2 regions of the Bacillus sp. NPDC094064 genome follow, and region 2 is predicted to be linked to the other one. Evidence: a T-box and tRNA genes for the amino acid it is inferred to sense, from the RefSeq annotation. Region 2 holds a T-box; the other holds one or more tRNA genes.

Region 1 (23,216 bases), on a different contig from region 2:
CACTTTCACCAATTGTCGTTTCTGAGTGCGCACGTTTTGCTAACGTAACCACTTGCTTAAACAATTCATTAAAAATTGTGCCTGTTGTTTTCACTTGTTGCGCTTCTAAAAAGCTATCTTTTATTTGACCTAAAATCTGCGTCTCTCCAACTACCATAGAATCTAAACCGCACGTTACGCGGAATAAATGATCTACTGCACCATCTTGTTCAAAAATAGTTAAATATGGTGCAACCTCTTCTATCTCAAGCTGAAACCAATCAGCTAAAAATTTCTTAATATAATACCGTCCCGTGTGTAATTGATCGACAACAGCATAAATCTCAGTGCGATTACAAGTTGATACAATGACATTCTCTAACACGCTCTTTTGATTTTGTAATGTAGTCATTGCTTGCTCTAGCTCTGCTGCCTGAAATGTGAGTTTCTCACGAAATTCTACAGGGGCTGTTCGATAATTTACACTAACAACAAGAATATGCACGCAGCATGTCCCCCTTCACCCGTTTTATCACTTTATCTACTATCATAATACAACTTTCCTCTTATGAATCTGACAATCGTGTGAACAACTGGTTATTTTTTAATTATTCTCCGTATGTAATGAAGGAGATTCCGTAAAACTAATAAAAGGCTTCCTACTTTATAATGATTATAAATTAACAACTCTATTTGTACGTTACCAAAAAAAGTCCTCATAATCAAGTGATGGAAACTATTCCATATTCATTATAACATCATCTTTTCTATCTTCTTTCATCATGCAGGAAAATATGTATGATTGTTCCAAAATGTAGCACTCACTTTCCAAGTACAATGTATTTGACATTGTGTTTCTTTTTCGTTATATTGATTTCACGAAATTAAATTGTGCACAACTTAATTAGAAAGGAGTTATGTATGACAGAGGACTCTTTGCATCTAGATAACCAACTTTGCTTTTCTATTTACGCTTGTTCTAGAGAGGTTACTCGTTTTTATCGACCATATTTAGAAGAAATGGGTATTACGTATCCCCAGTACATTACTTTACTCGTACTATGGGAGCAAGATGGACTAACAGTAAAAGAAATTGGAGAACGTCTATTTTTAGATTCTGGTACGTTAACACCTATGTTAAAACGAATGGAATCATTACAACTTGTAAAACGTGTTCGTTCCAAAGAAGACGAGCGAAAAGTTTGTATTGAATTAACAGAACAAGGTAACGCTTTAAAAGAAAAGGCTTGTTCCTTACCGACAACGATGGCTACAAATTTAGGAATTACTGAGCAAGAATATCGCTCTTTATTAATTCAATTAAATAAACTAATTGAAACAATGAAAACAGTAAATGATAGAAAAGGGGAATAAACATGGATAAACTATATACTGCTTCAGTAACAGCAACAGGTGGAAGAAACGGGAAAGTAATCTCCGATGACGGCATATTAAATCTTGATGTAAAAATGCCAAAAGCACTAGGTGGTGCAGGTGGAGAGGCAACAAATCCTGAACAACTATTTGCTGCTGGTTATGCAGCTTGTTTTGATAGTGCATTACAACTTGTCATTCGTACAAAACGTGTGAAAGTGGAAAGTACAGAAGTAACTGCTCATGTTTCGATTGGAAAAGATGCAGATGGTGGTTTCGGACTATCTGCTGTACTTGATGTACATGTCGCTGGCGTTTCTCATGCCGAAGCACAAGAACTTGTAGAAGCTGCTCACGGTGTATGTCCGTACTCGAAAGCAACGAGAGGAAATATTGAAGTTACATTAAATGTACGCTAGTATATATAAAGAAAAAAACGCGCGACATTCGTCACGCGTTTTTTGTTTTTGTCATTTTATGAATTGCCTTCCACGCTTCTTCTTTTCCAAGTCCTGTCTCAGAAGAGAAGAGAACAATTTCATCACCAATTTCAACAGCAAGCGTTTCTTTTACAACTTTTAAATGCTTTTGCCATTTTCCTTTCGGAATTTTATCGGCCTTCGTTGCAATAATAATTGTTGGGATTTCATAATGCTTTAAGAAATCATACATCATCACGTCATCGTTTGTTGGTTTGTGACGTAAATCAACTACTAACACAGCTGCGTCTAATTGCTCACGTGTTGTAAAGTACGTTTCAATCATTTTGCCCCATGCTGCACGCTCCGATTTAGATACTTTCGCATATCCATAACCTGGAACGTCAACAAAATGCATCATCTCATTGATTAAGAAAAAGTTCAGTGTTTGCGTTTTTCCTGGTTTAGAAGAAATACGCACTAACTTTTTACGATTTAAAATTTTATTAATAAAGGAAGACTTCCCGACATTTGAACGACCTGCTAATGCAATTTCTGGTAAATCACTGTCTGGATATTGTTCTGGTTTAACAGCACTAATTACAATATCTGCTTTTGTTACTTTCATTGTTTCACTCCTACTAATGCGTGCTCCAATACTTCATCTAAATGAGATGCAAGCACAAACGTAAGGTTTTCTTTTACGCTCTCTGGAATATCATCTAAATCTTTCTCGTTTTCTGCTGGCAAAATAATTTTTGTTAAGCCTGCGCGGTGAGCACTTAATGTTTTTTCTTTTAAACCACCAATTGGTAATACACGGCCACGAAGTGTAATTTCACCTGTCATACCAACTTCTTTACTTACAGGAATACCTGTTAGTGCAGAAATAAGTGCCGTTGCCATCGTAATACCTGCTGACGGTCCATCTTTTGGAACTGCTCCTTCTGGAACATGAATATGAATATCATTTTTCTCATGGAAATCCGGATCAATATGAAGCTCTTCTGCACGAGAACGAATATAACTAAACGCTGCTTGTGCGGACTCTTTCATAACATCCCCAAGTTTCCCTGTTAAAATTAATTTCCCTTTACCTGGTGCTACAGATACTTCAATTGCAAGTGTATCGCCACCAGCTGCTGTATAAGCTAAACCGGTTGCCATTCCGACTTGGTCTGTTTTCTCTGCTTGCCCATAACGGAATATATGTTTACCAAGTAAATCTACAATATTTTTCTCTGTCACAACAATACGTTTACGTTCTGCTGTAACGATAATTTTCGCTGCTTTACGGCAAACTTTTGCGATTTGGCGCTCTAGCGTACGAACACCCGCCTCACGTGTATAATAACGAATAATTTCAAGAAGTGCTTCATCACGTACTTGTAAATTACCTTTTCGCAGGCCATGCTCTTTTAATTGCTTCGGCAATAAATGCTCACGAGCAATATGAACTTTTTCAAGTTCTGTATAGCCAGCAATCGAAATAATTTCCATGCGGTCAAGTAATGGACCTGGAACACTTGAAAGTGTATTAGCAGTTGCTACAAACATAACTTTCGATAAATCATATGGTTCTTCAATGTAATGATCACTGAAGTTATGATTTTGTTCTGGATCTAATACTTCAAGTAATGCAGCTGATGGATCTCCTCTGAAATCGTTAGACATTTTATCAATCTCATCTAATAAAAAGACTGGGTTAACTGTCTTCGCCTTTTTCATACCTTGAATAATGCGTCCTGGCATTGCCCCAACGTACGTACGACGGTGACCACGAATTTCAGATTCATCACGTACACCACCAAGAGATACACGGACAAAGTTACGATTCAATGACGTTGCAATCGAACGCGCTAACGAAGTTTTTCCGACCCCAGGAGGTCCTACTAAGCAAAGGATAGGTCCTTTTAATGAATTCGTTAACTTCTGTACAGCTAAATATTCAAGTACGCGCTCTTTCACTTTTTCAAGACCGTAATGATCCTTGTTTAAAATCTCTTCAGAATGAGCAAGATCAATCATATCTTCTGTTGCTTCTGTCCACGGAAGTGCTAATAACCAATCAATATAATTGCGAATAACACCGCTCTCCGCAGAACTTGCTGGTAACTTTTCATAACGATCTAATTCTTTCAGCGCAGCCTTCGTTGTTTCTTCAGGCATTCCTGACTGTTCAATTTTCTCACGAAGTTCTTCAACTTCCCCGCCCTTACCTTCTTTATCGCCAAGTTCAGTTTGAATTGCCTTCATTTGCTCACGTAAGAAATATTCTTTTTGTGTGCGCTCCATTGAACGTTTCACTTTTTGTCCAATTTTCTTTTCTAAACTAAGTAACTCTTGTTCATCTTGAATAATTGAAATCAGTGTATGTAATCGTTCTTTCACAGATACTATCTCTAAAATCTCTTGTTTCTGCTTCGTTTTAATCGGCAAGTGAGAAGCAATTAAATCCGCTAGTCTGCCTGGTTCTTCTACATCAGCTACCGTTGCAAATGTTTCATTTGAAACTTTTTTCGAAACTTTAATATATTGTTCAAAATGCTCCAGTAACGTACGCATAAGAGCTTTCTCTTCTAGATCATCTTCCACTTCTTCAGTTACCGTTTGAATAGAAACTTGTACAAAATTCTCTTCCTCGATAAACTCTACTACTTCTGCTCTATGTAAACCTTCTACAAGGACACGAAGCGTACCGTTCGGCAATTTTAACATTTGCTTCACTTTCGCGACTGTACCTACACTATATATGTCATCTTCTTTCGGATCATCGATATTCATTTCTTTTTGCATCGCTAAAAAGATGATATTTTCATCCATTGCCGCCTGCTCTAGTGCTTGTATCGATTTATCACGTCCTACATCAAGATGCAGAACCATCGTTGGATATACGAGAACGCCTCTTAATGGTAGGAGGGGTACGATTTTTTCATTCGTATTCATACTAGACATAGCACCTCCATAATAAATTAAACTCCTGTTCAACTATTTTATATTACAATACATCTAGATGCAATTGCAGAGATTCTCCGCAACTGTAAATCCCTTGTTTTTTCTTCCTTATGAAACGAAAAAGACTCCGCTTAAGCATACAAACTTAAACGAAGTCTTGCAAATTTTATTATCATCTATCCTCACATTGATTGTGCATCTGTTTCATCTACAGCAGTATGTACATCAAGCCCGCGATGCGTATTTTCCTGCATAAACGTTAGCTCAAATACTTCTTTTAACTTACGAACAGGAATAATTTCAATTCCCTTTATTGTATACAAAAGCGGTTGCATGTTTTCAGCAGGGATGATGACTTTCTTAGCCCCGGCTTTTTTCGCAGCTTTTATTTTCGCGTACACACCACCAATAGGCTTCACTTCTCCGTGTATACTTATCTCACCTGTCATCGCTACTTCATTATTCACATACGTACGATGCACTGCTGAATATACACCTGTTGCCATAGCGATTCCTGCCGAAGGCCCATCAATCGGGATACCGCCTGGAAAATTAATATGTATATCGTACCCTTCTGGCAACACATCTAGAGAACGAAGTACTGTTAATACATTGTCTACAGAACCTTTCGCCATACTTTTACGGCGAATCGATTTCGTTTGACTACCAATACTTTCTTCTTCTACAATTCCGGTAACATTTACGGATCCTTTATCTTTTGCCTCGATTGCTGTTACTTCAATTTCTAATAACGCGCCCGTATTCGGACCATATACAGCAAGTCCGTTTACAAGACCAATCCTCGGAATCGGATAAATATGTTTTTCATATTTCGGTGTAAGTTGACTAGAATGAACAACCCATTCTATATCTTCATCTTTAATGAAAGTACGTTCTTCATTTATCGCCATACCAGCAGAAATTTGCACAAGATTAATCGCTTCTCGTCCATTTCTTGCATACATGCCAATCATCTCAACACCATTTTCACCTATTTGCATTTCCACTTTTTCAGCTGCATTCTTCGCGACTTTTTGAATTTCCTCTGTATCTAACTCACGGAAAAACACTTCTAGGCAACGCGAACGAATGGCAGGTGGAATTTCCTCTGGTGAACGTGTCGTCGCACCGACTAAGCGAAAATCTGCCGGTAAACCTTTTTGAAAAATATCATGTATATATGTTGGAATCATCGTATTCTCTTCACTGTAATACGCACTTTCTAAAAATACTTTCCGATCTTCTAACACCTTTAACATTTTGTTCATTTGAATCGGGTGCAGTTCACCAATCTCATCAATGAACAAAATACCACCGTGCGCATCTGTTACAGCGCCTTTTTTCGGTTGCGGGATACCAGCTTGCCCCATCGCACCCGCACCTTGATAAATTGGATCATGCACCGAGCCAATTAAAGGATCTGCAATACCACGTTCATCAAACCTCGCTGTCGTCGCATCGAGTTCAATAAATGTTGCATTCGTACGAAATGGAGATTTCGGATTTCGTTTCGCTTCTTCTAATACAAGGCGTGCTGCCGCTGTCTTTCCGACACCTGGCGGGCCATAGATAATTACATGTTGCGGGTTCGGACCACAAAGAGCCGCTTTTAACGACTTAATTCCGTCCTCTTGCCCTACAATATCTAAAAAGGATGTAGGACGCACCTTTTCTGCAAGCGGCTCTGTTAAAGAAATCTCGCGCATTTTACGAAGTTGCTCTAATTCTTTTTTTGATTCTCGATCAATTGAAACTTTTTGTGTTCGCTGATTTCGAAGTAAATGCCAAAAATACAATCCGACAATTACCCCAAAAACAAGTTGAACAACTAAAAATATATTTGTCCAGCTCATCATTTATTTCCTCCCGCAATGTTTTATCCTTTAGTATTTCCGCGGAGGAACGTAGCTAAACATAAAGAAAAACAGCAATTATAAAAATTGCTGTTTCTCCTTTGTATTATGCAGATGTTTTTGTATCAAGTACAGTACCGTCTTGTAACACCAATTTTGGTGCTGCATTATCAGCTACTGTTTCTTTTGTAAGAACACACTTCTCGATATCTTTGCGAGATGGAAGTTCGAACATTACATCAAGCATTAAGCCTTCAATAATAGAACGAAGTCCACGAGCACCTGTTTTACGTTCAATTGCTTTCTTCGCAATTTCGATTAGTGCACCTTCTTCAAACTCTAACTCAACATCGTCAAGCTCCAATAATTTTTGGAATTGCTTAACAAGTGCATTTTTCGGTTTCGTTAAAATATCAACAAGAGCATCTTCATCAAGTGGCTCTAGGTTCGCAATAACTGGAAGACGACCAATAAACTCTGGAATTAAACCAAATCTTAAAAGGTCCTCTGGTAATACGTGCGATAAAACATGCTTTTCATTTACATCAGCATTTTTCTTCTCAGAACCAAATCCAATTACTTTTTCACCAAGGCGGCGTTTAATAATTGGCTCGATGCCATCAAACGCTCCACCACAAATGAATAAGATGTTCGTTGTATCAATTTGAATAAACTCTTGATGTGGATGCTTACGACCACCTTGAGGCGGAACGCTTGCTACAGTACCTTCTAAAATTTTCAGAAGTGCCTGCTGCACACCTTCACCAGATACATCACGTGTAATTGATGGATTTTCGGACTTACGTGCCACTTTATCAATCTCATCAATATAAATGATTCCTTTTTCCGCTTTTTCTACATCATAATCAGCTGCTTGGATTAATTTTAGTAAGATGTTTTCTACATCTTCCCCAACGTATCCAGCTTCTGTTAAAGATGTTGCGTCCGCGATTGCAAATGGAACATTTAAAATACGCGCTAACGTTTGTGCCAATAATGTTTTACCACTACCTGTTGGCCCGATAAGTGCGATATTACTCTTCGCTAATTCTACATCATCAATTTTGCTGTTAGAATTAATGCGTTTGTAATGGTTATATACCGCTACCGCTAGTGCTTTTTTCGCGTTATCTTGTCCGATGACATACTCATCTAAGATTTCACGAATTTCTACCGGTTTCGGTACATCTTTGAATTCTACTTCTTCGTCCTTCGCAAGCTCCTCTTGTACAATTTCAGTACAAAGTTCGATACACTCGTCACAAATGTAAACACCTGGACCTGCAACTAACTTTCGAACTTGCGTTTGTGTTTTACCACAGAAAGAACATTTTAATTGCCCTTTTTCATCATTAAATTTAAACATATTTTCACACCCCTTACAAAGTGCTAACCTCTTGCCTTCGTATGTACACGATAAATGTATCGTATGTAAATACATATTATGTCACTACGTGGCGAGAAATACAAATAATATGACTAGTTATGTACAAATAAAAAATTTTTAAAACTTTTGAAATATGTATATTCGACTTACAAAGGAACATTTCCTTCTTCGTCAAAAAGTTTTATAAATATATTTCTATATTTATAAAACAAGGCACGATTTTAATCGTGCCTTGTTATTTTATTACGCAGCGTTGTCTACTAAGAAGTCTACAGCTTTACGCACTTTAAGATCTTCAGATAAAGCGTCTACGCTTCCAAGAGCTTGCTTGATAGCATCTACTGGCATACCGTACATTTCAGCCATTTTTTCAACTTCTGCAGTTACTTCTTCTTCAGTAACTTCGATGTTTTCAGCTTCGATGATAGCTTCAAGAACAAGGTTGATTCTTACGCGTTTTTGAGCGTCTTCTTTCATTTGCTCTTTTAACTTGTCAGCGTCAGTACCTGTGAATTGGTAGTAAAGCTCAAGGTTCATACCTTGTTGGCTTAAACGTTGCTCGAATTCGCGAACCATACGATCTAACTCAGTGTCGATCATAGCTTCTGGAATGTCGATTTCAGCGTTAGCAGCAGCTAATTCTACTACTTCGTCACGTACTTTGTGCTCAGCTTCGTGCTTTTTGCCTTCTTCTAAGTTTGTGCGAAGTTTCGCTTTTAATTCATCAAGAGTTGCAACCGCTTCGTCTGCTTCTTTAGCGAACTCGTCGTTTAACTCAGGAAGTTCTTTTGTTTTGATTTCGTGAATTGTTACTTTGAATGTTGCTGGTTTGCCAGCTAATTCAGCAGCATGGTACTCTTCTGGGAATGATACTTCAACGTCTTTAGACTCACCAGATTTAAGACCAATTACTTGCTCTTCGAAACCTGGGATGAATGTACCAGAACCGATTGCAAGAGAGTAGTTTTCGCCTTTTCCGCCCTCAAATGCTTCGCCATCAACGAAACCTTCGAAGTCGATTACAGCTGTATCACCGTTTTCAACAGTTCCTTCTTCTTTAACAACTAGTTCAGCTTGACGCTCTTGTAAAGCTTTTAATTCGTTCTCTACATCTTCGTCAGTTACAGTTGTTTCAACTTTTTCTACTGCTAAACCTTTGTACTCACCTAATTTAACTTCAGGTTTCACTGTAACTTTTGCAGTGAAGATAAGGTTAGCATTTTTTTCGAACTTCTCGATGTCGATTTCAGGATGAGCAACTGGGAAGATGCCAGCTTCATCGATTGCTTCACCGTATGCTTTTGGTAAGATGATATCTAAAGCATCTTGGTATAAAGATTCGATACCAAAGCGTTGTTCGAATAACGGACGAGGCATTTTTCCTTTACGGAAACCTGGTACGTTAATTGTTTTTACTACTTTTTTGAACGCAGCGTCGATAGAGCTGTTTACTTCTTTAGCATCAACTTCGATTGTTAAAACGCCAACGTTACCTTCTAATTTTTCCCATTTTGTAGACATTTATTCTTTCCCTCCAACTATAATAATGTATGCACATACCTCTATAGATTAAGACCTTCATTATCTCTTTTTTGAAATAACAAATGCACAAATAATCCTCTAGCAAAAGCTTTCAGATATAATGTTTCAATCTATTAATTGTCTAAAAGACAATTACGGTATATTTTGTTCGAGAATAATATGAAACATATTAAGTAAGAGAATTACACTTCTCTTCTCTTACAAACAGGCAGATTTCTGCCTTTTGCAACCCTTACATTATAACATAGAATATGCTCGTTTCAAGAACTGAACAACTCTTTTTCATAATTATACGGGCAAATATCCTTCTCTTTCAACACGTAATAACCATTGATAGGCAATATGAAACTCTTCTAATTCAATATTGTACGCTGTCATAAGCTCTTCTTCATCAATAGCCAATCCGAAACGCTTTCTTCCAATTCTCTCTAAAACAGCTGCCCAGATCTCTACTTTATCCATTAATAGAGCGAATGGGAAAACACCAATTTGTAGTTCTTTCCAGTATGTAACCATCGCATCAAATATATCCGGATAATTTTGCTCTAATCGGCTTGATAATATATGTATAATGTTATCGGATTGCTCCTCATTATGACCTGTAAATGCTGGAATCACCTTGATCGTATTTCCAAACTTCTCTACTTCTATCTCTTCTTCTATTTGATTTTCTATCATTTTATATAAAATAGAAGTTTTCAAATAAGGGTGCTGCTGTTCGTCTATTAAAAATTTCTTTAAAACAGGTAATGCAAGATCCAAATCTTTTAACGAAAGTTGCTGAATTGCCCTTAACTTTTGCCCGAAGTTTTCACCAAAAATCTCATTAGTAAACTCGTCCAAATCAAAATTAGAATCTGCTAATGATGCATCTTCCTCATTTAGCATTCCTTCTGCAAATAAAGCGAGCTGCGCTAATTTTTCTTTTTGTTCCGGCATTATGTCTTTCGTTTGCAAAACTTTTTCAACAGTTTCAATAACACCTTCATAATCATTTGTTTGAACTAAAATCGTCACATACGTTTCAAGAATATCACCAAATAATACAGCTCCTGTTTCAAGTAACTGTTCACATTTGTCTTTCGCTTCTTCCATACGTTTTAATTCCAACAAACAAATAACTGAAGCTAATTCCGTTTGTTCCGTTTCCGCATTATACTGACGTAATATTTCAAAGCAGCGCAATGCATCTTCAAATTTCCGCTCTTTCAGGGCTAAAAAACCTTCATCAATATAACGCTCTGATAGTTGAGGAAACAATACGACCGTATTTTCTTTTTTATCCATACGTCCGCCTCTTTTTCTTGATTTTAATTATGCTCAAAGTAAATATATCAAATGCGTAATGAGAACACAACATCCCCAAAATATTTATTTGAAATATAAAAATATTCTATTTTTATATTTCAATACGAACAAATCTTTATTAAAAAAACAAGATTATATAAATAAAAACCCTCAGCAACAAGCGCAGAGGATTCACTATTAATGGAAAGCTTTTATAATTGTGGGGTATAGAACAAGGGTAATAATTTGGAGAACAATAATTGCCATAACAATCATGCTAAAATAGAAGATTGGTTTACTTCGCTTCATTAAAAACATAATAATAAGCATCGTACAACCAAACAAACTTAAGAAGAAAAAACTCGTTGTCGAACTAAGTATACCACTTGGGACAAAGAACAATAACACTACACTACAAGTACCTATAATTCCAAATAACCATTCCATTCATTCACTCATTCCCTTTCCCTCTCATGGTAGTTTTTTCTACGCTACTAAATGTTTTACAACATCAATTACATACGTTAATTTCTCATACGCTACAAATCCAAAAGCTACCGTTAAACCTGTTACGATTAACCCTTTCATCATTTCTTCCTCCTCGTTTTATCGTTGTTATCTTCATTATAGAGAATTAGTAATTTGTTACCATCGAACTTCCTTACAGTTACCTTACAGAATTGTAAGATTTCAAAAATTGATTTAAAATCGTGTTAAGATATTTTTGTACAATTAAGAATTTAATTTACAAGGGGGATTATATATGTTTAAAAAAATGGCTGCAGATGTATTAGGACTAAGCGATGTAGGTTCTGTTATTACACCGAAAGATTATGATAAAGTTGATGCTGATGATTACGTGATGCATGAAGATGGAGAAAAAATTTATTTTCTAATTAAATCAAAAACAGATGAATACTGCTTCACAAACAAAGGATTAATCCACCTAGACGGTACAAGTGCAACAAGTAAAAAGCGCACACTTCGCCGCTATAACTATAGTAAATATCCAATTAAAAACGTAGCACTCGAAACTGCGGGAACAATTGATTTAGATGTAGAAATTAAGTTTCAAATGGGCGATGAGCATTATTCAATTGATGTTCATAAAAAACATATTGAAGAATTAAAAGATTTATATAAAGCTTTACTTAAAATCGAAGAAATTTCATACGACAACAATATTACATTGCAGTATGCACATAAAAGCCTAGATATGGCATCTAACGCTTTCAGCCGCATTTCAAACGCACAAGTAAATTTAGCAGAGCAATTTAAAGAGATGAACGAGATCGCCTTTAACTGGCTTGTTGATACGAAGAAACAATATAATGTGAAAGATTATGGTTTTGTTTTTGAGAAGTTTATTAATAACTAAACAAGAAACCCTTGTTATCAAAAGATAACAAGGGTTTCTTAGCGTCCCAGGAGAGATTCGAACTCCCGATCCGCCCATTTCCGTACTATTTTATATATTTTGATCGCAGTCTTAATATATCTTCCTCTTCGCGAATGCCTGCTGATCCCTTCCTCACATTTTTTACGACAGTCCAATTCGGGTCAGTTTCATCACCGATGTTCCGTATTGTAAAGTTGCCGTCACCATATTTTCGTTTACCTTCTGCCAATTTTTCTGTTAAATCATTTTCTTTTGATCTCGCCATCTTTGCGCCATCTCCCTTTTTATACAACCTTCTTAAACTGTCCAACCAGTCAATTGGAGATCCTCGCTTTCCACTTCGATTAATTGTAACACACTGTCGGGGGATAAGTTCCGATAACAGCTGCTCAATCGCACCAAGAACGATATTTCCTTTGCATTCGACTGAGCCGACGCCAGTTACGCCAAACGATACGATCCCTTGCCGCTGCATTTTGTTTGTATCGTTATAAACGATTACTAAGCATGCGTTGAATGCGCATATTGCATTATAAGGGATATCATATCTTTTGAATTGATTGTGCAACGTTCGATCCGCCGAGTTCATTAATCGTACTTTCTTTTGATCATCCACATCGTGTCAGTCTTCGTTGCTGATAACGTATGTATCAATATGTCCACTGTTTTAGCAGAATTCGATAAAATAGCTAACGAAATAGAAAGAGATTCGGAAAAATTTCACAGTTCTTTCACATACAGCAATTTTTAGACAAACAAAAAACCTTGTTATCAAAAGATAACAAGGTTTTGTTAGCGTCCCAGGAGAGATTCGAACTCCCGACCGTACGCTTAGAAGGCGTATGCTCTATCCGGCTGAGCTACTGGGACATGGAGCGGGTGAAGAGAATCGAACTCTCGACCAGAGCTTGGAAGGCTCTTGTTTTACCACTAAACTACACCCGCATATATTATTTTTTTCTTCTTCGTTAGCGCTGTTGCCCTATCGACAATATTTATTATATGTATAACCACTCATAAAGTCAACATCTTTTTTAAAAGAGGATAATTTTTCTTATCCTCTTTTAAAAACTGCTTGTTCAACTAGTTGTCCGTCTAATGTTTCAAAACGAACTTCCATTTGATTTTCATCCATTTCTAATAAAGCAAATGTCTTCTCTACACGCTGACGTGGCAATAAAATACTGCCTGGATTAATAAATAAAACGCCGTCGATTAATTCCGCACCTAATACGTGAGAGTGTCCGAAGCACGCAACTTGTGCCCCTGCCTCTTCTGCACGGTACGCTAACGTTTGTAATGTCATTTTCACGTTATGACGATGTCCATGTACCACTACGAAACGAATACCATCTACGTCCGTTACAATTTCGTCTTGAAAGTTAGCATAATCACAGTTCCCTTTTACAACGTGGAAACCTTGCAGTTCTTCATGAGCAGGTGTTAGCTCTGAATCACCGCAATGAATCATGATATCTACTTTCCCTTCATATTTCGCTTTTAACTGCTGTAATTCCTTCACAGAGCTATGACTATCGCTTACGATTAAAGCTTTCATCAATCTCTCTCCCTTATTCTCCTAAAAACCATTCCGGGATTTTTTCTTCTAACTTACGAAGAGCACGCCCGCGGTGACTAATGGCGTTTTTCTCATCTGAACTTAGTTCCGCCATCGCTTTTTTATATTCTTCTACATAAAAGATTGGATCATATCCAAAACCGTTTTCCCCGCGGCGCTGTTCTAAAATGTACCCTTCACACGTTCCATTCACAATTACCGGTTCTTTATCCGCTTCTGGGAATGCAACTGCTAGTGCACAGTAGAAACGAGCTTTACGTTTTTCAAAATCGACATCATTTAATTCTTGTAACACTTTATCGATGTTCGCTTGATCGTCTTTCGGTTCTCCAGCAAAACGAGCTGAATACACGCCTGGTTTTCCGTTTAAAGCATCTACAATAAGACCTGAATCATCCGCAATTACGATTGCATCCAGCTGTTTACTTAGACTATCTGCTTTTAAGATTGCATTTTCTTCAAATGTTTCGCCCGTTTCTTCAACTTCTTCAATATGAGGAAAATCGTGTAATGATTTCACTTCTAAATCAAATCGCCCAAATAACTCAGCAAACTCACGTACTTTCCCCATATTATTTGTTGCTACAACAACTTGTTTCATATTTTCCACCTCTACTCTATATGAGATACGATGTCACCTAACGCTTCTTTTTGCATGTCAATTAGTTGGAAAATGCCTTGTTCCGCAGCATCAAGTAATTCATTTAACTGCGCTCTGCTAAACGTCGCTTCTTCCCCAGTTCCTTGCACTTCAACAAACTGACCTTTTCCAGTCATAATTACGTTCATATCAACGTCTGCTTTAGAATCTTCTATGTAGTTTAAGTCTAGAACAACACCTTGCTCTTCAACAATCCCTACTGACGTTGCTGCTAAATAATCTTTCACTGGAATTTTAGATACTTTTTCTGCTTGCAATAACTTCTCAAACGCTAATACCATTGCTACATATGCACCTGTAATAGAAGCAGTTCTCGTTCCACCATCTGCTTGAATCACATCACAGTCAATCCAAACCGTTCTCTCGCCAAGCGCTTCTAAATCAACTACCGCACGTAATGCTCGTCCAATTAAACGTTGGATTTCCATTGTACGCCCTGTTACTTTCCCTTTACTTGACTCTCTGATTGTACGTTGTTCTGTCGCACGTGGAATCATCGCGTATTCAGCTGTTACCCAGCCCTTTCCTTCTCCACGCATAAACGGTGGTACACGCTCTTCAATTGTCGCTGAGCAAATTACCTTCGTATCCCCAACTTCAATTAATACTGATCCTTCTGGATGTTTTAAATAATTCGTATGAATATGTATATGGCGTAATTCTGTTTTCTCTCTACCATCTACTCGCATAAAATAACCTCCTCATAACTACTACTCGTTAGTATAGCCAAATTTAAATGTATGATATGTATACAATAAAAGAAGGAGAACCCAAAAAGCAATTCCCCTTTCTTACATAAGTATATCAAATTATCCGTGATTAAAAACCACCTGTATTCACGTTTTCTGGACGATTCACAGGTTTTGTTAACTTTTCACCCTTCTCATCCATAAGATTTGCTTTCCCATTCACTTGAATAGAAACATTTTTCACACCTTGTTTTTCCGTTAAAGATAAAACTAATGATTTCAATACGTAATTTGAAATCTTACTTTTATCTTTATTCGCAAATATATTTTCATTAAAGTTTAACGTAATATTCCCGTCTTGCAATTTCGGATTCGTAATAAGTTTGACCCCTGGATTAAAGTCACTCAACAGTGAATTTTGATTCGGCCCTTTAACTAGTTCATTTACAACTGTCGTAATATCATTTTCTTTCCCTTCGGCAACGCGACGCGTAACCGGCACATAATATTGCTGTTTATTATTTTGCGCCATAAAATACAATGTGACTGGTTTTGTATTTGTTACATCGGCTACTTGTTCATCATCAAAGTTAATACCATTCGCGCGGCTCACCCCTTCACCAAGCGGCGTACCACCGACAGGCATCCTCGCTATTTTTTCACCATTTATTTGGAACTGCACTTGTTTTACCTCTTTAAATTGCGTCAACGTCCACGCTATAGATTCAACAATTTGACGCTCTTCTTCTTTGGCGTAGTTTTTCATCTCTTTAGAGAAATCAATGACTGCCGTCCCATCTTTTTTCAAATTCAAGGTCATCGTTGTATTTGCTGGAATGACCGCACGGAACCCATTCGGTAACAAATCCGTTACCGGCCCATCTTGCACAAGGTATTCTAGCGTTTGCTGCATGACCTCATTCGCTTTCGGAGTTGGTATAGTTAACGTTTGTGGTACGACATAACCATTTTTATCAACAAGGTATAGTTCCCTATTTATCGTTTGCCCTTGTTTATCTTTCTTAGCTACCTCTTTCTTTCCACCCTCTGTATAAGTAACTTGTTTTGGTGGATCAATTTGTTCAGTTGCTTTCTCCTGATTTATAAAGCCACACCCTGTTAGTAAAACAGCACTCACAGTAGCACCAACAACCCATTTAAAAGTGGATTTAGGCATGCCATTCCCCCCTAAAAGCTAAGTTTGTACTATTATGTATACGAGCTGTTTCACATTTTAGAACAAGCCACTTATAAATAAAAACCCCTGATTTCTCAGGAGTTCACTTATATGAGTCTACTATTATTCTGCTTCTAAATTGATATGCTTCACATTTTCAATCGGCTGACCGAACCACTTTGATGCAATTTCTTTAAATAAGCCTATTTTACCAGTCGTTAAGAAGAGATGATCACTTTGTTCTTCTCCTTCATTTAACATTTTACTATGGTATAAAATCGTACTTACTTCACGCGCTGTTTCATCACCCGAACTAATTAATTGCACTTTATCTCCCATTACCTTTTTAATAACCGGGCCTAAAATCGGATAATGTGTACACCCTAAAATAAGCGTATCAATATCAGTGCTTTTCAGCGGTTGCAACGTTTCCCTCACAACTTCATACGCCATTTCGCTTTCGAAATTCCCACTCTCTACAAGTTCAACGAAAGGCGGGCAAGCTAAACTTTCTACCATAACACGGTTATTAATAGACTTTAACGCCTCTTCGTACGCACCACTTTTCACCGTTCCAATCGTTCCAATAATCCCAACATGGTACGTATTTGTCACTTTTAAAGCTGTGCGTGACCCCGGATGGATAACTCCTACTACCGGAATCGGTAATTGCTTCTGCATTTCTTCTAGTACAACCGCAGTTGCTGTATTACACGCAATAACTAGCATTTTAATATTTAAATCTAATAAATGCTCTGTCATTTCCCACGTAAATTGACGCACTTCCTCTCGAGAACGCGGACCATACGGGCAACGTGCTGTATCTCCTAAATATATAATACGCTCTTTCGGCAACTGACGAATTAATTCCTTCGCTACTGTTAAACCGCCAACTCCTGAATCGATAACACCGATTGCTCTACTCAACTTCATCACCCGTTTTCTCATTCATCATCTTATTTTATCCCGCGTTAACGGGCAGTAAAACTCCCACCTCAACATTCGGTTGCAGCAAAGAAGTTAAGCAGGAGATCCACTGCCTATAAACACCCGATTGGTGAAGGCTAATAATCAGCGGGGATGAACACCCCCACTGATTAAAGTTTCACTTTATGTTTATCATTATATTTTACGCATTTTAAGTTCGCTCACTTAAAATGCTCCTGTATGAAAAATTTTTATGTGTACCTGTATAGACTAGGACCTTTTTTATTTTGCTCCTTTTTTTCGTAATTTGCAAGACAGAAAAATAACCGGCCCTCTAAATGAAAGTCGGTTTCTTCTATAATAAAGTACGTATTTATTACGCTACCTTTCTCTGAATAGAAGACATTCCTATTAATAAGAAGCAATGCGCAGAAATTAAAAAGACTATAATTTGTTTACAACTCTTTTTATAGCCTTACCTATTTCCACACTAGACTGCGGATTTTGCCCTGTAATTAAATGCCCATCTACTACAACATGCGGCGTAAAATTAGGAGCAACATAAAAGAAAGCCCCTTCCTCTTTCAACTTACTTTCTAGCAAAAATGGAACTCGTTTTTCTAAATGCACAGCTTTTTCTTCATCATTCGTATAACCTGTTATACGCTTACCAGCACTAAAGAACGAGCCATCCTTATTTTTCACACCTACTAAGGAGCTTACTCCGTGACAAACAGCAGCGACAATCCGGTTACTATTGTACATATTCTCAATTAAATTTGCTACATACGGATTACCTGGAAAATCTACAATCGCCCCGTGCCCACCACCAAATAAAACCGCATCATAATCTGAAAAATGAACAGTAGAGATCGGCTTCGTATTTTGCAATAAAGAAGCGACATACTTAAATTCACGTGGGATACCGTTTGGGATAGATACTCTATCAATAGGTACTCTCCCGCCTTTTATCGACACAATATCAACATCAAACTTAGCCTTTTTAAACAAATGATAAGGAGCAGCAAGCTCTTCAAGCCACAAACCAGTCGGGTGTCCATTCATATCATGAGCACTTGTTGAAACTAATAATATCCTTTTCAACATATCCCCTCCTTACTACCTATTTATGCATGAAACAAACAAAAAATAGCCGACCTTTTGTATAAAAGTCGGCTTACTTCTTATAGTTCGAGCTCTCCCATGCGAAGAAGCTCTACAACTGCCTGTGAGCGTCCTTTAACCCCTAGCTTTTGCATTGCGTTTGAGATGTGTAGTAGAACCTAAATTTCACCACATAAGTGTCAAATAAACGCTACTTTTTCTCCTACAGATATACTTAGAATAAAAAAATTAAAGTTCTATTTTTCTTTAAAATGACATGGTAAAATTACACTAGAATTTATTTATTCATATTTATACAAGGAGAGATGGAGATTTATGAGTTCTGAAAAAAAATCGGGGCGTGCAAAGGCACTTGCAGGCGGTATTATCTTTGGTGGTGCTGCTCTATTTGGCCTTTTAAATGATGGTGCATCTTTTTTGGAGAGATTCTTTGATAAAAACAATTCTAAAGAAGCTGCACTACAGCAAAGTGAAGTTTCGGAAAAAACAAAAAATTTTTCCAAAACTGAAATTGATGAATTTATGAGCCGCTATAACCGCGCAAGTGTACAAGCTCTAAATAACAGTGCAAATGTAAGGGTCCTAAATGACAATGATTTGGATGAAGTTAAAGGTTATCTGACCTCTAAAGGAAGTTTTCAAGCAGCACAACTTCAGGAGATCGATGAAAACTACACCAACAAAACCACAAAGGAACTACTAAAGAGTCAAGTTACAGAGGTAGAAGTGAAAAACCCCAATGAATACGTAGTATACACATACGAAGAATATGACATTTATAATCATGGGAAAAAGAAACCTGCGGATAAGGGTGAGCATAAATACACGCTTATAGTTGATGAAAATAACAAACTTAAGGTAAGTGATCATAAACCATTGTAAACTTTTCTTAGCAAAAAGATAATAAACCATTCTATAATGGTTTACATAGACTTTTTATCACACTTAAGTTCTCAATAAAAAACAATTGAGATTAGACAAACTTATGAAGAATTTTAATCTTTTGGGCAGTTCCAAACTTACGGAACTGCCTTTTATGTACTGTTTTTACTGCTGTAAATAAATTATTTTATACACATAAGAATTAGTGAATAATAAATTCTTATGTATATTGTTTTATTCACCTTCGATTCATTCTAATTAATAAAATGGCACCGAAACCTAGGTGATACATTTCGCCTTATGCACTCGATATATCCACAGAGATAAAAAGATAATACGTAATACGATATATTTAATCAACTTACTCATTATATTCCCTATTATGCAATAAGCTTTTTAATATATTATTACTAATACGAAGATACTCATTAGATAATGGAAGATTACTTTCTTTATAATAGAAAGCAATTTTCTCTACATATTCTAAAGCTTCTTCTAGTTGATTATTTTTTTTCATAATAGGTAGACCGTGATGAATTAAATAGTGAATTAAAGATTCCTCTTTCCCTAATGCCTGTAGATATAACACATTTAACTTCACATATTCTGTATTTTCTTTATTTTCAAAAACGAGAAGTTCTTCTTTTAGGATCTCAACTACTTTTTCAAACTCTTGCAGTTCCAGAAAAATTTGCGCAATATTTCTTAATGTTAGGGAATAAATCTGTGTATGCTTTTGTTTTAACTGCAATGATTTATAGTAATAATCTAATGCTTTTACTTGTTTTTTCTGAGACTCATACAAAAAACCCAAATTATGCAAAGTTCTTGCTGCTTCTGATTCATTTTGCATCAATTCAGCATCATCTAACATCTCCAATAGGGTTGTTTCAGCTGCCTTATATTCGCCTGTTCTTATAAGATGAATTGCAATAATTGTTTTAGCATGTAGTATACGATAAATATTGCTCGTGTCTTGAAATATTTTTAACGCTTTATATCCGAAATAGATAGCTAAAGTGGAATGATTCAATTTACTATGTACTAAAGCTTGATAATAATCATACTCTTTTATTTTATCTCCATAAATTTCAACTAACTCGCTAATATCATGTAATGCTTTTAGTGCATTAGTAAATTCATTCTTTTTTAGATAATATATAACATATAAAAAATCTGATAAACACCTTTCATACTGGGAAAATTTCCTTTTATGCTTATTAATTTTTTCAAACATTTTTTCGACCTCATCTAATTTATCTAAAAACAAATAATATCTCAATTCACATAATTCGTATAAATAAATGTATTTCGTGCAACTTATATACTCTTTATCATTGCTCAAAAAATTGTATAAGGACTGTGCTTTTACTTTATTTAATCGCTCTATCGCATCATAGAAACCATCTATTTTCTTTTGAATATCTCTTATTTTCCCCTCTTCCTTTTCAATAGATATCTCCAATCGCTCACATAATAATTTTAAAGTACCTATATTTGCTTCTTTTGAGTTATTCTCTATTTTACTTAAATGCGTAACCGAACATATACCCCCGCACAATTCTTCTTGCGTCTTACCTTGTTTTTTTCTGTGGTAATAAATAATTTTCCCAATACCCATACAAGATCCCCTTTTCCAATAATTACTATATAAATTTTACTATTATTTTACTGAATATTCAATCATCTAAAGCTACACAAAATCAAATATACGATTAAAAAAGAAGGTATGATACCATTAGTCATTTATCTTGACAACAATATCATACCTTCTTTTTCATGAGTTATATAATGACCTATTGTAAATTTACAAATTCAAAGTCTGTACCATTTTTTGAATGATTCACTTTATTACTATCTACAGCTTCTACTTGTGTATATACTTTTCTCTCATTCATAACTTGCTCAATTCCTTTGCTCATCAAATTGAAAGCAAAAATAACAAGGACAAATCCTATACATGGTCCTACTATAATCCATTGATCCAGCATTAATTCCTGATAGGATAAACCAATAATTCCTGACCATTCGTTTGATAATGATAAGGAGATTGTCTGCGCTGGTCCAGTTCCACCAGATTTTAATATCTCTTTAGCTCCGCCAATCAAAATTTGAAATGTCCCTAGATGAACTAGAAGTAACAAAACTTGTACTGTTTGTTGCATAAAAAATAAAAATAACTTCGGGCGCAAATGAGGAAATAAATGCCTTCGTAATAACCACATATCACCTGCACCTAAAGTGCGCGAACAAGCTACAAATTCATTTTTCAAAAATTGATTCACTTCCATTCCAATTAAACTAATTAAAGGAGGAACTGCTACAAGAGCTAAGATAACAATTTGTTTTCCTATTACATCTAGGCTTGAACCATTTTCAACAAATGGCAATCCAACAAAAAACAAAATTGTAAGCATTACAGCTGGAACAAAACGAAATGCTCTAATCATTCCCTCTATTATAAATTGAAATCGTTTCAGATAAAACGCATAGATTACTCCGCCTATTACACCAAGAAAAATTCGCAATAAGCTCGTTATTAACGCTATAAAAATGGTATATTTTGCCCCATCTATAACCTTCCAAAATACGTCTTCCCCTTGGCGATCTACACCAAACGGATACTTCCAACTAGGTGGATAAGGCGGGATATCAACTACCTGTTCTTGATCTCCATATAACATTTTAGGAGGAATAGGGATATGTTCTTTTAAATACCAAGAGTATAGAAAACTCATGATTAATAAACAACAAATGAATAGAAAGCTGCAAACAAAATACTTATTACGCAACAAACGTTTCACCCTATTCACCCTATTCACCCTCTCCTGTTAAATAAGTAATAAACCATTTCCCTACAATATCTACAATATAAAACGGAATAAAAACCGCAATCAAACCTATTGCTAAAACCTCCGTTTCAAACTTGTGCTTGTAGAGAAAACTAAAAAAACCACGCATATTAAACAAATATTCCGCCACTAACAAATTGGACAGCATAAACCAAAATAAATATTGCATATTAGAAAACACCGTTACTAACGCATTACGAAAGATATGTCGAAATAAAATATCTTTTCGTGACAACCCCTTTGCTTTTGCGTATTCAACATATGTTTTCGTTTCCTCATTTTGAAACGCTAAAATCATCATTTGAAACAACATAACAGAAGGTAAAATTGCTATCGTAAAAATCGGTAACATATACACATTATCAAATCCAGCCAATGGTTTTACCACTAATAAATCCGTTTTTTGAAATACCCAAATAACAAAGAGTTGAATGGAGAAAATAAACACCACATCAGGAATAGACTCAATAAAAAAGGCTACTCCTTTAATAACCTTCTGTACCCTCTTTGGTAAGTTAAAACATAAATAAGCAAAAACCATCGCAATACAAAATGAGACGATGAATCCTCCCCATAAAATACTTAATGAGTATACATATGGCTCTTTCATTGCCGAAACTAAAGATTCCATATGTAAATTGTTAATCCGCACTTGAATTTCATTGATTGATAATAAACTAAAAAAAAGATGTTGAAGTTGCTCCCAAAGTACATTCCATCCCTGCAGATTTGGAAGATGAATATAACTTCTCGAAAAAGCAATGATGAATAGAATAGTAAAGAGGGTGAGAAGCAAATCCACTCCATATCGACAAAATACCTTTACTATTTTCATAATAATTGGCAAAAGTCTCGATCTTATATAAGATCGAGACTTTATGCCTTGTCCCCCTTTCTTCAACGTACTTAACAAAAGCTTAATTCAAAATACTGTAGAATTAATCAAGAGGTGGCTGCATTACTTCAGATAACCTTGTACTTTGCCCTTGTGTACTTTGCCCATTTTCTTCCTTTGTAATCTTATGAACACGAGAATACATTTTAATACCTGTATATGTCTTTCCCTCTACCTCGTATTTAATGAAACCTATCGATTCCTTATCAATTGCTTCTCCCGTTTTACCATATT
Region 2 (9,555 bases):
TTATAAAGCTATCTATCGTACTTGGATTTGGAAGTAAAGTATACGATTATATCGCTAACAATAGAAAACTCGTCCCAGTTGGACATTGCCGTGAAGGGGTTTGTGAAATCCCTTCAAAAAAATGAAATCGTCACTATCTTTCTTTTGCACCTATTAATAGAGCGTGATATGATGAATTTGGAATGAAAGTTGAAGGAGAGATTACACGATGTCAAATGCTTATGAAGAATACATGCGTCAAATGGTAATTCCAATGCGCCAAGAATTAGTGCGTTCTGGATTTGAAGAATTAACTACAGAAGAAGCTGTTACAGAATTTATGGAGAATGCATCAGGTACAACTTTAGTAGTTGTAAACTCAGTTTGTGGTTGTGCAGCTGGTTTAGCACGTCCATCAGCAGGTCAAGCGGTTGTTCGTGCTGAAAAACAACCTGATCATCTTGTAACTGTATTTGCAGGTCAAGATAAAGATGCTACTGCAAAAATGCGTGAATACTTCGGAGAAATTCCTCCATCTTCACCATCTATGGCATTATTAAAAGGGAAAGAAGTTGTTCACTTCATTCACCGTCATGAAATTGAAGGTGCAACTATGGACGAAATTATTACGAACTTAGAACAAGCTTTCGAAAAGAATTGCTAAAGAAGGGGGAGAGTAAATCTCCCTCTTTTCTTTATATAGAGGTGAAATAATGATAGTAACAACAGCAGGAAGAACAAACAAAGAAATGACAGATTATGCAAACAAGGTAGCAGCAGAGTTAAATGTTTCATTCGTTAAACGTAATGACATACCAGTACATAAACTGCATGAACAGTATGAACAAGATGTGCTTGTTGTAGGGAAGAATCGATTAGCTATTTATCCGAAAGGAACGGAAGAGTCGTTTTTCTTTCATCCTAACTCAGCGATGTTTCGTGTGAAAAGATTAATGCGCGGAGAACACGATCCGTTTGTACAAGCTGCTAAATTAGAGAGTGGAATGACAGTGTTAGATTGTACGCTCGGTATGGCATCAGATAGTATTGTAGCTAGTTATGTTGTTGGTGAAAGTGGAACAGTAACAGGGCTTGAAGGTAATGAATATATGGCTTATATTATGAAAAATGGTTTGCAAACATGGTCTTCATCCGTTTCTGAAATTGATGAAGCAATGCAAAGAATCGATGTAAAGCAAACGGAGCATTACGCATTTTTAAAACAATGTGAAGATAATAGTTATGATGTTGTTTACCTGGATCCAATGTTTGAAGAAACTGTCATAGAATCAGATGGGATAAAAGGATTAAAACACTTCGCTTTGTATCATGATATAACTGACGAAACAATTGCGGAAGCGAAGCGTGTGGCGAGTAAACGTGTCGTTCTGAAAGATCATTTCCGTAGTTCTAGATTTGAAAAACACAATTTTCACGTATACAAAAGAAAAAGTGCAAAGTTTCACTTTGGTGTAATTGACCCTTGCTAATTGTTTGAAAAGATGTATAATAGGCAATAATTAATTAAATATATTGTCTGTGATGAAGAGAGTAGTCTTTTTTAGAAGGAAAGCGAGCTAGGGATGGTGTGAGCCTAGTGCGGAAGAAAAAGATGAAGCGCACTTCGGAGACGCTTCTTGAACGAATAGTAGAGTAAGCCGAGGCCCCCTGTCCTCGTTATAAACGGGAAAGTGGTTCGTATTGAACAACAAGGGTGGTACCACGGGTTAAAACTCGTCTCTTTATTAGAGACGAGTTTTTTGTGTTTAAAAAAATAAGGAGGTTGTAGTATGGATTATAAAACGAAGTTTGCGGAAAGTTTATCCAATATTTTTACGGATGAATTAGCGCAAAAGCAAATTTTAGATTTAATTGAAACACCGAAACAAGATGAATTTGGAGATGCAGCGTTCCCATGCTTTTCACTAGCGAAGCAATATAAAAAATCACCGGCTATTATCGCAAAGGAAATTGCAGAGAAATTAAATGATCCGTTCTTTATGAAAGTAGAGGCCGTTGGTCCGTATGTAAATGTATTTTTTAATCGTGAAACTGTAAGTGATGATGTATTAAAAAAGGTTTTAGCGGAGAAAGAAGAGTACGGTCAAAACCACTTTGGATGTGAAAAAACGGTAGTTATCGATTATTCTTCGCCTAATATCGCGAAACCTTTTTCAATGGGGCATTTACGTTCTACAATGATTGGTAATTCATTAAAGCATATCGCCGAAAAATGTGGATATGAAGTTGTAGGAATTAATTATATTGGTGATTGGGGAACACAGTTTGGAAAGTTAATTACCGCATATAAAAAATGGGGAAATGAAGAAGTAGTTAAAGAGGATCCAATACGTGAATTATTTAAACTATATGTTCAGTTTCATGTAGAGGTAAAAGAAGACGAAGAACTAGAAAAAGAGGGTCGTGCTTGGTTTAAGAAACTAGAAGAAGGTGATGAAGAAGCAGTCGAGCTTTGGAATTGGTTCCGTCACGAATCTTTAAAAGAGTTTTCTCGTATTTATGAACTTCTCGGTGTAGAATTTACTAATTTTCAAGGAGAAGCTTTTTATAATAACTTAATGGAAGATTTTATTGGGATTTTAGAGGAACATGAATTACTTGAAGAGTCAGAAGGCGCATTAGTCGTTAATTTAGAAGAAGAAGGTATGCCACCTTGCTTAATTAGAAAATCAGATGGTGCGACAATTTACGCAACACGCGATTTAACAGCAGCATTATATCGTCAAAGCACATATGGATTTGATAAAGCGTTATATGTAGTTGGCCCGGAACAAAGCTTGCATTTCAATCAATTTTTCACTGTATTAAAAAAGGTTGGCTACACTTGGGTTGATGGTATGGAACATGTACCGTTTGGATTCATATTAAAAGACGGTAAGAAAATGTCGACGCGTAAAGGAAGAGTTATTTTACTTGAAGAAGTACTTGAAGAAGCGATCGAACTGGCAAAACAAAATATTGAAGAGAAAAATCCAAACTTAAAACAAAAAGAAGAAGTAGCAAAGCAGGTCGGTGTTGGGGCAATCATATTCCATGATTTAAAAAATGAGCGTATGCATAATATCGAATTTTCATTAGAAAATATGCTGAAATTTGAAGGGGAAACAGGTCCGTATGTACAGTACACACATGCACGTGCTTGCTCTATTTTAAGAAAAGAAAGTGTGGAATTTGAAACATGTACGTTTGCATTAAAAGATGATTATAGCTGGAGCGTCGTAAAATTACTAAACAAATTCCCGCAAGTAATTGAAGCAGCATGTAACAAAAATGAGCCATCCATTATTTCAAAATACGTATTAGATGTAGCACAATCGTTCAATAAATATTATGGAAATGTGCGTATATTGGAAGAGAGTGAAGAAAAGGATAGTAGACTGGCATTAGTGTATGCTGTGACGGTTGTATTAAAAGAAGGATTACGATTACTTGGGGTGGGTGCTCCTGAGGAGATGTGAAATAGTAGTAAACTGACAAACCGGGTCTAGTATGAACCTGGTTTGTTTTTTTATTGATATATAATTTTTTTGCAAAATCAATTAAAATCTATTTAGAGAGGGTGATTCATATTGATTCGAACTTTTATCTTACAAATTCCTTGTCATAGAAAATCTAAAAGAAGTTTCCTTAAACTACAAAAGTACATACCTTTATGTACGCGTTGTACGGGCATGCTTATTGGTATTTTACTGTTTCCAATTTATTTTTACATAACACCTTCATTTCCTATGGCAATCATACTATCAATTTGCGCTCAAATTCCGTTACTTATTGATGGATTCACCCAAAAATGGAAATGGAGAAGCAGCACAAATTTGCTAAGAGTAACTACCGGTATATTAAGCGGTAATGGGATGGGATTACTCATTTCATCTAGCATTATATGGATTCTTTCTTAAAGCGTATATTAATGGAGGTAGCTACTTAGATGTTCTGGATCTATTTAATTCTAATTTGCATTTCAGGAGGAAGTGGAATTGGTTTTATCATGCACGAGAAATATACAGAAGCAATAATAGCTTTTGGTATGTGCACATTGTTTATTGGCGTGCTATATTATTATCTTAAAAGAAGCAAAAAAAGAAGAAATTTCGACTGCGGCGATTTAGATTGTACTGATTGTTTAGATTGTGATTGTAATGATTAAGCTTCTATTGATCTATCTTTCTTCAAAGTAAAAAGGGTTAGTGTATTTTTAACGATGCACTAGCCCTTTTTGCTTTAGAATTTTGCTATTTATGATTAACTGGCTTAAATATTCCACACAAGTGTAGGAATATGTCTTCTATAAATAGAATTTTATTTTTGTGTTGTATATAAAGGGGGAATAGACATTGGAAACGTACGATTGGAATAGTAAACTGATATATTTAAAAAACACGAGAGACTTATATTACAATGACGATTATTTAAGTTTTTTAGTAAATACAGTTTGGCAGATCTCTGGGCCAGTACATATTGTTGATTACGGTTGTGGATACGGCTATTTAGGCCTAGTATTGTTGCCTTTACTTCCAAAGGGCTCAAAGTATACAGGTATTGATAGCGGGGAAACATTAATAGCTAAAGCAAGAGAGTTATTTCGTTCACTTCCATATGAATCAGAATTTATTGAAGGAGATGCTACAGAAATTGAATTAAAAAATAAATACGATATAGCAATCTGTCATGCTTTCTTATTACATATGAACTCACCAAAAAAGATGCTAGAAAAAATGATACAGTCAATTAAGGATGGTGGTAAAATAATCTGTTTTGAACCACATTGGATTTCAAATATGTCTTCATACGTGTTAGATGGAGAGAGCCAATCGAAAATTATCCAGCTAGGCATTTTACAGAAATTATTTGAAAGTGACACGCAGAGAAGTGGTAAAGATGGCAATATCGGCATGAAAATACCGATGTATTTAAGTGAATTAGGTGTGAAAAATATTGAGTGTAGAGTGAGCGATAAAGTGAATTTTTTAGACTCTAATATACATCACAAAGATAAAAACGATTTGTATCATTCGTTAAAAGAAGAGGGAATAGCGGGCAATCTAGGAGATAAACAGCAATTTATAGAACGTTTAATGGCCAGGGAATTAACATATGATGATGCGCTAGCTCAATATGAAGCTGAACTACGATTTTTTAAAGCATTTCATCTACATTCTTCTTTAGTATATACTCCGAATATGAAAATTACATATGGTGAAATAGTATGTTAAAAGGTAGCGCTTTATTGAGGATTGCTACCTTTAATATATGGAACCATGAGAGTCTTTGGTTTGAAAGGTTAGAAGCTATTTGTGAGGAGATTCGAAGCATTTCTCCGCATATTCTTGCTCTACAGGAAGTTAGAAGTTCTGTTAATTTGAAATCAAAGGAAAATGTGGCCCAGTATATAGCGAATCAAACTGGATATCCGTTTTGTATATTTAAAGAGTACCCTGATTCTCCAGATGAAGGACTAGCTTTTTTTAGTAAAATTCCTATTATAGCTGAAGAAGCAATTTGGGAAACTGATATAGAGGAATCAAATTATTGTGCCATTCGAATCACATTTAAATATAAAGATTGGAAGTTCGGAGTTACGAATGTTCATTTAAATTGGAAATCTAGTAGGATAAGACAAGAACAAATGAACACTGTGAATAATTGGATTGAAAACAGAGCCAGTAATTATGAATTATTATGTGGCGATTTTAATGATGATCCATATTCAATGGTGCATCAATACTTAATTCGGAAGCATTGGATAGATGTAGCTCAGTTTAAAGAAATCGAAGAGAACATGATAGCTCAACCAACTTTAGATTATAGAGAGAATCTGAATTTAAAAGGCTATGTAAAGCAAGAAAAAAGATACGATTGGATCATGATACAAGAAAATGCCGCATTTGAATTTCCTACGATTGAAAACGTATCTATATTTGGGGATTCGGTACTAACTTCAACTGGTGTGTTTCCTAGTGATCATTACGGTGTTTTTGCAGATTTGGAATTTGATAAGTGAAAATAATGTCGTTTAATGTTGGTAAGTCGATATTCGACATATAATCGCTGATATATTTTGAAAATCGCCGATATAATTTTATATATAGAGTTCACCTTTTGAAAGATAAGAGCTACATGTTACGTTATTTCATAAAATCAAACAAAATACAGAGAAAAACAAACATTTTTACTATATTCTGTTATGGATTAGAATAATATTAAATAATACCACTCATTATAAGAGATTATAGTTGAATACCTACAATATGATGTGTAAAATCTAAGCAAGTAGCAGTATAAATATAAATTCGAGGTGAATGCATGCTAGATTTTAAGCAGTTAGAAGCTTGTTTGAAAGACAAGAGATTTGTAGATGGATTACAGGAAATAAATAAAGAAATTTCATATATAAAAGAAACGAATACTATATCTTATGTGAAAAAGTGGCTTGCTAATATTCCTTCACATGAGGAGTTTGATATATTAATTCGCCTTACTGATGAAGGGCTTATGCACCAATACAGTTCATTCCTCATTCGCTACGCTTATAAAAAATTCCCAAATATGAGAACGCTCTCTTTATATTGTGACGAGTTAATTGATGAGCGGAAAATTCTTGAAGCAGAACAGTTGTTAAAAGATTCTTTAGAAGAGAGTAATAAAGAAAAAATAGATGTCGATTTTTTAGCGAAAACATACTTTACGTTAGTACGATGTCTGTTAGAAATGAAACGAAATGAAGAAGCGCTAATCTATATGCAAAAAGCAGAGGAGTACAGTACACGTGCGGTTTTTGATAAATGGGGCTACGTCTATATGCATACAGGTGAGTGGGAGAAAGCAGAGGAACAATTTATAGCCGGCATGCAGCATAAAGATTGTGAAGAGTTATCTACCTATTTATTATCACAGTTATATGCGAATAAAGGGGAACAGAAACGTGCATTACAGCTAATTGATGATGCGATTGTAAAGTTCCCGCAAGTACCATATTTTCACTTTGAAAAGGTGAAGTATTTATTAGATTTAGGGCAATATGAAGAGATGTTAGCGGTAATAGATAATATTAATCGTCAGCTTCCTTATCATGCTTATGAGGCTTACTTTATTCATTTACGTGCAGAAGCGCTGTATAAAATGAATAAACTTGTAAACTTACAGGAGTTATTAAAAGAAGAAAAAAGTTTAAAAGAATCCTTGTATCATAATTTAGAAAAAAATCGAGATGGAAAAAAGGTTCACCTGCCGATAGTTCCTATTGTACAAAAGGATAATTATTGTGTTCCGACAAGCTTAGAAATGATGTTGCAAATTTGGGGAGAGAAACATACACAAGACGAAATTGCAGAGTTTATTTTTGATATGACAGGTTCAAAGTTTTCGGATACTGTTTCGTATTTAGAAGGATTAGGTTATGAATATCGTTATTTCAAAGGGAATGAGGAAAACTATAAGAGACTGCTTGACCGAGGAATTCCCGTTTTATTAAGTATAGATATTGAGCATGCTTCGCATGTGCAAGTACTATCTGGATATGATGATACGTTACAAGCTTTTTATGTTCAAGATCCAAACTTTATAGAACCAGTTCTTGTGGAATATAGTAAATTGCAAGAGAAATATCGTTATACAGGTTGTTTGGCAATCACGTTTGTTCCGAAAGAAAAGAAGGAACAACTATCGTTTTTAAGTGAAGAAGAAAATCAGTATTTTAAATCCATTTTTTCTCTTACAGATCATTTAGATGAACACGATAAAGAGGGGGTTAGTCATTTAGTACACTTTTTAAAAGAGACGAGTGATAATCCGAATACGTGGTTATATACGATTAAACATCTAGATGTTGAAGTAGATAAAGAGTTTATTCTTAATTGTATAGAAAAGTTAACGGAAAAGTTTCCGAACTCGGATTTTGTTAAATTACATGGTGCCCAGTGCTTTATCCGTCTTCAAGAAATGGAGAAAGCTGGGCAAATGCTGACAAGTGTTGAGAAGAAAAATAATCGTGCTTTGTATCATTTGATAAATGGAAGATATGCATTTGAACAAGAAAATTATATAGAAGCAATTTCAAGTTTTCGTTCGTCGTTACAATTGGACGCAGATCAGCCGATTGCTTGGAGTTTTCTCGCTTTATCCTATATGTATATCGATAAATGTGAAAATGCGCTGCAGTTTTCTCAAGTTGCTTTAGAGCGTAGTCCTGAAAGATTCACGTTAACGAATCACGGTTTAATATTAATCGATTTAGAAAGATATGAAGAAGCATATGACATCTTTAATGATTTGTTAAAAGAGTATAAAAGTGAGGCGCATGTATGGTATGAGCGAGCGAGATGTGCACATCAATTAGGGAAGTTACATTTAGCGATAAAAGGGCTTAAAGTAGCGATTCATTTGGATAGTAATGCACCTTACATTTATACGAAACTTTCGGAAATATACGAATCAGATTTGAAGGATGATAAAAGTACGAAAGAAATTTTATTAAAAGGTATTGAGAATTGTGATGATAAAGCATCTCTTTACGTAAGGTTAGGTGACTATCATTTTCAGAATGATAGTTTAGAAGAAGCAGAAGTATTGTATGAGCGTGCTTTAGAAGAAAATGATGAAGATGTTTATTCTCATTTCGGAATTACGCAAGTGTATATGGCAAAAGAGCAATATAAAGAAGCGAAACAATATATTCTCGGTATCGAAAAACAAATTGAAAAGAGTCAAGATTTCCTTATGAATGCTGGGATGGTTTTATGGGATGCAGAAATCGAACTGGGCGGGAATGAGGAAGAACTAAAATTAGCATTGGTTAAATTAGAGAGTGGTATAAAGCAGGGAGATTATAGTGTAGCAAGTGCATTAGATGAATATGTAAATCGAATTAAAGGAACTGTGTTTGTACAACGAGGTATAGCTTTTTTAAGAACGTTACAAAAAGAAAGAAATGAAGTAAGTGAATACGGTTGTTATATAGGTATTTTATATGAATCTATTGGACAGTACGGCCAAGCAATGAAAAGATATAATAAGGCAATAGAACAAAAGAAAACGGCATTACCTTATTACCGAATTGGCGAAACACTTATGGCATTAGGGCAATTGACAGAAGCAAAACAAGCGTATGAAACATGTTTAGAGCTTGATGGGAATTTCGTAGGTGTACATTTACAGCTTGCAGAAATATATGAAAAAGAAGAAAATCATTCAAAGGAACAAAGTCATATGGTTCAGGCGATGAAAGAGGAACCATTGCATATAAATATGGAATACTTGGCGCAGCTTTCAGTAAAAGTAGAATTACAGGAAGAGTTGCTAGCGGAATTAGAACGGTTAGCTGGAGAAGTACCTGAAATATGGCGATTAGATGCGATCGCATATGTGTATGGAGCAATGAATGAAATAGATAAGGAAAAAGAACAAATTGAGCAAGCGATACAATTAGATGGGGAACATACGGAAGTTCTATATCATTATGCGAATGTATTGGTGAAAAAAAGAGATGCAAAAGCAATGGAAGTTGCAATGAAAGTCATGCGACAAGATATAGGTAATGAACGTATTTTTGATGTTTAT

What was found. A T-box is a leader RNA that pairs with one kind of tRNA and senses whether it is charged. The one in region 2 lies ahead of argS (arginine--tRNA ligase), so its partner is inferred to be a tRNA-Arg.
Region 1: it encodes a tRNA-Arg, which carries the amino acid that the T-box ahead of argS (arginine--tRNA ligase) is inferred to sense. The anticodon was not compared.

What each region holds. Positions count from the first base shown of each region.
Region 1 is NZ_JBNNUI010000004.1:12,427-35,642, forward strand. Features, by position in the region: gene hemA (glutamyl-tRNA reductase) at 1-484, opposite strand, end outside; gene ACQKNI_RS10595 (MarR family winged helix-turn-helix transcriptional regulator) at 901-1,353, shown strand; gene ACQKNI_RS10600 (organic hydroperoxide resistance protein) at 1,356-1,772, shown strand; gene ysxC (ribosome biogenesis GTP-binding protein YsxC) at 1,804-2,400, opposite strand; gene lon (endopeptidase La) at 2,397-4,727, opposite strand; gene lonB (ATP-dependent protease LonB) at 4,910-6,580, opposite strand; gene clpX (ATP-dependent protease ATP-binding subunit ClpX) at 6,687-7,946, opposite strand; gene tig (trigger factor) at 8,211-9,488, opposite strand; gene ACQKNI_RS10630 (hypothetical protein) at 9,798-10,796, opposite strand; gene ACQKNI_RS10635 (hypothetical protein) at 10,995-11,243, opposite strand; gene ACQKNI_RS10640 (PH domain-containing protein) at 11,560-12,174, shown strand; gene ACQKNI_RS10645 (cytoplasmic protein) at 12,260-12,460, opposite strand; tRNA gene ACQKNI_RS10650 (tRNA-Arg) at 12,992-13,065, opposite strand; tRNA gene ACQKNI_RS10655 (tRNA-Gly) at 13,067-13,140, opposite strand; gene ACQKNI_RS10660 (metallophosphoesterase) at 13,250-13,753, opposite strand; gene ACQKNI_RS10665 (XTP/dITP diphosphatase) at 13,767-14,375, opposite strand; gene rph (ribonuclease PH) at 14,387-15,124, opposite strand; gene ACQKNI_RS10675 (GerMN domain-containing protein) at 15,255-16,301, opposite strand; gene racE (glutamate racemase) at 16,425-17,234, opposite strand; gene ACQKNI_RS10685 (type 1 glutamine amidotransferase domain-containing protein) at 17,673-18,335, opposite strand; partial or broken gene gerE (spore germination transcription factor GerE) at 18,413-18,502, opposite strand; gene ACQKNI_RS10695 (TcaA NTF2-like domain-containing protein) at 18,669-19,235, shown strand; gene ACQKNI_RS10700 (helix-turn-helix domain-containing protein) at 19,597-20,856, opposite strand; gene ACQKNI_RS10705 (ABC transporter permease) at 21,032-22,039, opposite strand; gene ACQKNI_RS10710 (ABC transporter permease subunit) at 22,050-22,718, opposite strand; gene ACQKNI_RS10715 (hypothetical protein) at 23,026-23,216, opposite strand, start outside.
Region 2 is NZ_JBNNUI010000006.1:280,326-289,880, forward strand. Features, by position in the region: gene ACQKNI_RS16115 (thiol-disulfide oxidoreductase DCC family protein) at 1-125, shown strand, start outside; gene ACQKNI_RS16120 (BrxA/BrxB family bacilliredoxin) at 209-643, shown strand; gene ACQKNI_RS16125 (class I SAM-dependent methyltransferase) at 693-1,469, shown strand; T-box leader at 1,510-1,724, shown strand; gene argS (arginine--tRNA ligase) at 1,770-3,458, shown strand; gene ACQKNI_RS16135 (DUF2085 domain-containing protein) at 3,570-3,899, shown strand; gene ACQKNI_RS16140 (hypothetical protein) at 3,929-4,147, shown strand; gene ACQKNI_RS16145 (class I SAM-dependent methyltransferase) at 4,335-5,213, shown strand; gene ACQKNI_RS16150 (endonuclease/exonuclease/phosphatase family protein) at 5,207-6,001, shown strand; gene ACQKNI_RS16155 (tetratricopeptide repeat protein) at 6,304-9,555, shown strand, end outside.